One region of the Paraburkholderia sp. MM6662-R1 genome, then DNA from elsewhere that is predicted to be linked to it. Evidence: riboswitches for the same ligand, from Rfam matches in the RefSeq annotation. Region 1 holds a riboswitch; the other holds the start of a gene.
The links. Region 1 has a riboswitch for glycine ahead of OKW39_RS43505 (D-amino acid dehydrogenase). Riboswitches for the same ligand answer to the same signal wherever they lie in the genome.
Positions count from the first base shown of each region.

Region 2: another riboswitch for glycine. It lies ahead of gcvT (glycine cleavage system aminomethyltransferase GcvT); the one in region 1 lies ahead of OKW39_RS43505 (D-amino acid dehydrogenase).

Region 1 covers NZ_JBNDLV010000005.1:132,650-135,680, reverse strand. The annotation lists gene argE (acetylornithine deacetylase) at 1-599, shown strand, start outside; glycine riboswitch at 693-782, shown strand; gene OKW39_RS43505 (D-amino acid dehydrogenase) at 929-2,131, shown strand; gene OKW39_RS43500 (glycine C-acetyltransferase) at 2,208-3,031, opposite strand, start outside.
Region 2 covers NZ_JBNDLV010000001.1:2,634,699-2,637,729, reverse strand. The annotation lists gene OKW39_RS12370 (hypothetical protein) at 21-371, shown strand; glycine riboswitch at 590-691, shown strand; glycine riboswitch at 713-872, shown strand; gene gcvT (glycine cleavage system aminomethyltransferase GcvT) at 953-2,068, shown strand; gene gcvH (glycine cleavage system protein GcvH) at 2,128-2,508, shown strand; gene gcvP (aminomethyl-transferring glycine dehydrogenase) at 2,577-3,031, shown strand, end outside.

The DNA of each region.
Region 1 (3,031 bases):
CTTCATTGACCCCCTACGGCGTCAATGCAATCGAGTATGCATCATTGCTGGTAAGACATGTCCGCGACACTGCAGATGATCTAAGAAGGACCGGCCCCTTTGACAATGCATTCGATGTTCCCTACTCCACCGCACAGACAGGGTTGATATCGGGTGGCATCGCGACCAACACTGTTCCCGATACGTGCGAGCTAAGCTTCGAGTTCCGTACCTTACCCGGTGTAGATCCAGACGACTGTTTTCAGCGAGTGAGAGAGTACGCGTACCAATCCGTACTTCCCCAAATGAAAGAAGAGAACCAAGCGTGCAACATTGAGTTCTCGCGTATCGCTGACGTGCCAGCATTCGAGGCTCCCGATGAGGCTCAACTCACGAAAGTCGTCAGACAGTTGCAGCAAGATTTTGTGCCTCGGAAAGTGGCGTATGGCACGGAGGCCGGGTTCTTTTCGAAGGCACAAATCCCCACACTCATTTGCGGGCCGGGAAGCATTTCGCATGCACATAAAGCAAACGAGTTCATATCTCTTGAACAACTTCGCTCCTGCGAGGTCTTCCTGAACAACCTCATTAGTTACTTTTGCAAACGCACTTCGGCATGACTTTGAGTAGTTCGATATGGGCGTCTTAGACTTGTATTCAGGATAACAAACATTGCAGGAATATTTGCACTGATGTAACGTAGACAAGTTCCAACATGCAGTATGGAAGAGTTCGTCTTCAAGACGGCGCCGACGGAGCAACCGCCCCGGAAACTCTCAGGCGAAAAGGACCGTGCTGTTGGAGCATCTGGAGAGCGGCGCTGCGCGCGCCCACCGAAGGGGAGCCATTGTTCGATTGAGTAATGGCGAAACTCTCAGGTACATGAACAGATGGTGCATTGAGCCAACCACAAATCAGTGGCCGGCGTTCTAAACCATCTGGGAAAACCATGTCACGTATTGCTATCATCGGCGCCGGCGTTACTGGCGTCACCACCGCGTATTCGCTTTTGCAACGCGGTCATCAAGTCACCGTCTTCGAACGTCACCGCTATGTGGCTATGGAGACCTCGTTCGCCAATGGCGGCCAACTTTCCGCATGCAATGCGGAAGTCTGGAACAGCAGCGCAACGATATTGAAAGGCATCCGCTGGATGTTAGATCGTGACGCTCCCCTCCTCCTCAATCCGAAACCAAGCTGGCACAAGTACAGTTGGATCGGCGAGTTTGTACGTCAGATTCCTCGGTACAAGGAAAACACTATCGAAACTGTCCGACTCGCAATTGCTGCGCGTGATCCTTTTTTCAGCATTGCCGAGCGAGAAGGCATCGAGTTCGACCTTGAGCGTCGGGGCATACTCCATGTCTACGGAACGCGTAAGGAGTTCGACGCAGCTGCGCGCGTGAACGAGATACTGCGCGAAGGTGGCTTAGTCAGAAATCCGGTGTCCCCTGAAGAAATCGCTTCTATTGAACCGAGTCTTTCAGGCGAGTTTTACGGGGGGTTTTTTACCGAATCCGATTCGACCGGCGACATCCATAAGTTTGTGCGCGGATTATCCGCAGCTTGCGAACGGCAAGGGGTCGTGTTCAAGTACGAGGCGCTGGTCCGTTCAATAGCGCATGACAGTCACGACAAGATCGTTATTTCCTTGGAGCAGGGCGAGCAGGTCTTCGACGCTATGGTCATCTGTGCAGGGGTGGCAAGCCGGGCGTTTGCCTCGATGTTGGGTGATCGAGTGAACATCTATCCGGTCAAAGGATATTCAATCACTGTCAATCTAGAAGATGAACAGAGTCAAAGCTCCGCTCCATGGGTCAGCTTGCTCGATGACCGGGCAAAGATTGTTACCAGTCGACTCGGTCCGACTCGATTGCGCGTTGCCGGAACTGCAGAGTTCAATGGAATGAATCGCGACATTCGTGCAGATCGCGTGGCCCCGCTTGTGGAGTGGACTCGACGGCATTTTCCCGGCGTCTCCACTTCCAGCGTGATTCCATGGGCGGGCCTCAGACCTATGATGCCTAGTATGTTGCCGCGGGTCGGACGGGGGCAGCGTCCAGGCGTCTTCTACAATACCGGTCATGGGCACTTGGGATGGACCCTATCGGCTGCGACCGCTGAGACGGTGGCTCAAGCAATTGATAGATAGAGACAATGGGAACGGCCGGCTGTGAAGCCGGCCGGTGTTGAGAAGTAACGCTCTATATACTGCTCAGTCCGCTCACTTACAGTAAAGACTGCGCTGATTTGAATGCGGCGATGACGCGCTCGATATCCTGCTCCGAATGCGCGGCGCTGACCTGCATTCGAATGCGGGCAGCGCCATTCGGCACAACCGGATAAGAGAATGGAACGACTAGGATCCCAAGCGACCTGAGATGATCGGCAACGCGCACCGCGACGGCGGCGTCTCCCGTGATCACCGGCACAATCGGATGATTGGTTCCGGAGACGGTGTATCCAAGTTCTTTTAGTCCCAATCGTAGCTGCAGCGTTCGCTCAACCAGATTCTTTCGCAGATCCTCGCCTTTTTCGGCCAGCTCGATGGCAACGAGCGAGGCTTCGCAGATGGCTGGCATAAGGGAGTTTGAAAACAAATATGGCCGGGCGCGCTGCCTAAGCCATGCGATGATCTCAGGTCGTCCCGAAACATATCCGCCGGACGCACCACCAAGTGCCTTACCGAGCGTTCCCGTGACTATGTCAACTTTGTGTTCGAGCCCGAACAAAGAGGGTGTGCCTCGACCGTGCGGACCAATGAAGCCGACCGCATGTGAATCGTCCACCATCACCAATGCGCCGTAACGCTCTGCTAGCTCGCAAATCCCCGATAGGTTCGCAACGACCCCATCCATCGAGAATACGCCATCGGTCACGATAAGCACTGTCCGGCACTGGCGGGCGTCTTTTAAGCCCTGCTCAAGTTCTTCCATGTCGTTGTTGGCATATCGGAACCTTTGCGCTTTGCACAGGCGAACACCGTCTATGATGCTAGCGTGATTGAGACTATCGCTAATCACGGCATCCTCAGCACCAAGCAATGCCTCAA
Region 2 (3,031 bases), on a different contig from region 1:
CAACGACTCCGGGAGAATCCATGTCTCGAATCATCCGTGCCCTTGTTGCATGCGCGCTGCTCGGCTCCGTCGCCGCCTGCGTGGTAACGCCCCCGCCGACGCCGCATCCGGGCCCGACTCCCCAGCAGATCGCGGACCAGCGTCTGCATCAGGTCGACGGCCGCATCGACAATCTCGCGCACCGTATTGATAACCGCGTGAATCAGGGCTATTACCCGCCGCCGCAAGGCGCCGCGCTGCATCATCGTCTCGAGACGATTCGCCAGGAAGCGCATGACATGGCCGCCCAGCATGGCGGCGGTTTGTCCGCGGAAGAACAGCGCGTGCTGAATCAGGAACTGGACAATGCGGCTCATGCGATCGGCGAGTGAGTCAGCGAGCAAGTGGGCAAACCGAATCGGCAAACGAGCCACCAGGTGAGCCCCCACTACCGCTCATCGTGCGGTCACGGATGGCACCGGGAGAAGCAACTGAAAAGCGCGGGCACCACGGTCCGCGCTTTCTTTTTGACGCCCCCGAACAGCCACAGCCGGCCCCACACCGCTCCCGGGCCTTTATTTGACAAGCCCCGGCCCGTCGCGTAAATTCGCCGCACGCGTCGGGAGAGCGTGCTGGCAGGCGAAAAATCGCAGGCCGCGCCGCCGAAGGGGCACACCCGCAAACTCTCAGGCAAAAGGACCGACCGCGTCGAAAAACCCGTCTTCCGGCGGCTTTTTCGCACTCTGGAGAGCGGCAGTAGCCATCCGCGCGCACCTCGTGCACCGCAGGCAGGCTGCCCACCGAAGGGGCGCGCGTTTCACCGTGACGAATCGAGCTCATTGAGCCGGTCGCGGCGGCGCAATCTCTCAGGTATCGAGGACAGAGGGGTCATGCAGAACCACGCTCGCAGGCACACGGCCGCGAGGCAGTGCGCCGCATGGCCTTTTTTGTTTCGCGAGATGCCCGAGGCCCCATGACCGAACTCAAACACACCCCGCTCCACGCCGCTCACCGCGCGCTCAATGCTCGCATGGTCGACTTCGGCGGCTGGGACATGCCCGTCAACTACGGCTCGCAGATCGAGGAACATCGCGCGGTGCGTACCGACGCCGGCATGTTCGACGTGTCCCACATGTGCGTGGTCGACTTCACCGGCGAGCGCGTCCGCGCGTTCTTCGAATACGCGCTCGCGAACAACGTCGCGAAGCTGCAAACGCCGGGCCGCGCGCTCTACTCCTGCATGCTGAATCCGAACGGCGGCGTGATCGACGACCTGATCGTCTATTACTTCGCCGAAGACCACTTCCGCGTGGTCGTCAACGCCGGCACCGCCGACAAAGACATCGCCTGGTTCGGCCAGCTCAACGCGGGCGGCTTCGGTCTCACCATCACGCCGCGCCGCGATCTGGCGATCGTCGCCGTGCAAGGCCCGAACGCACGCGAAAAGGCCTGGCAAACCGTGCCGGCCGCGCGCGCCGCGACTGAAACGCTGAAGCCGTTCAACGCCGCGCGCGTCGACGGCACGCCGTTCGGCGAGCTGACCGTCGCGCGCACCGGCTATACCGGTGAAGACGGCTTCGAGATCATCGTGCCGGCTACCCACGTCGAAGCGCTGTGGAATGCGCTCGCGGCCCACGGCGTGCGCCCGGCCGGTCTCGGCGCGCGCGATACGCTGCGCCTCGAAGCCGGCATGAACCTGTACGGCCAGGACATGGACGACAATGTCTCGCCGCTCGACGCGGGCCTCGCATGGACCGTCGACCTGGCCTCGCCGCGCGAGTTCGTCGGCAAGAGCAGCCTCGAAGCCGACGGCTCGCGCGCCGCGTTCGTCGGCCTGATCCTGCTGAAGGAAAACGGCAAGGCCGCGGGCGTGCTGCGCGCGCATCAGAAAGTCGTCACGCCGCACGGCGACGGCGAAATCACCAGCGGCACGTTCTCGCCGACCATGCAGAAATCGATCGCCTTCGCGCGCGTACCGAAAGGCGTGCAGCCGGGCGACACCGTGCACGTCCAGATTCGCGACAAAGCCTGTCCCGCAAGCGTGGTAAAACTGCCGTTCGTGCGCAACGGCAAGGTGCTGGCGGTCTGAGCGGCCGGCGCACGCCCCTACATTCAAACACTACCGAACATACCGTTCAGGAGCATCCAATGAGCATCCCGGCCGAACTGAAATACACCGAATCGCACGAATGGGTCCGCACCGAAGCGGACGGCACGCTGACGGTCGGTATCACCGACCACGCGCAGGAAGCGCTCGGCGACATCGTCTTCTTCGAAGTCCAGGAACTCGGCAAGTCCGTGACCGCGGGCGACACCGTCGCCGTGATCGAATCGGTGAAGGCCGCCTCCGATATCTACGCGCCGGTCTCGGGCGAAGTCATCGAGGCGAACACGACCGTCGCCGACTCGCCCGACACCGTCAACAGCACGCCGTACGACAGCTGGCTGTTCAAGATCAAGCCGGCCGCCGATGCGTCGCTCGACCGTCTGCTCGACGCCGAGGCCTACGCGAAGTCGATCGGCGCCTGAGTCGCCGTTTGTTTTAACCGTCAGGCGCGGCGCTCGCACAACGGCGCGCCGCGCCGCCAGGAACACCCATGAAGCTCGAACACCCGGATCGTCTGATGAACCGCACTCCTCTCTCGCTCGCCGCGCTCGAAGTGCACGACGCCTTCGCCGAACGGCATATCGGCCCGGATACGGCCGACCAGCAAGCGATGCTCGAAGCACTCGGCTTCGCGTCGCGCGCGGCATTGATCGACGCCGTCATCCCGAAGACGATCCGCCGCACCGAAACGCTGCCGCTCGGCCCCTTCGCGCAACCGAAGAGCGAAGCCGAAGCGCTCGCCGCCTTGCGCGAGCTCGCGGACAAGAACCAGGTGTTCCGCTCCTACATCGGCCAGGGCTATTACAACGCCCATACGCCGACGGTGATCCTGCGCAACGTGCTCGAAAATCCGGCGTGGTACACCGCGTACACGCCGTACCAGCCTGAAATTTCCCAAGGCCGTCTGGAAGCGCTCCTGAACTTCCAGCAGATGGTCACCGACCT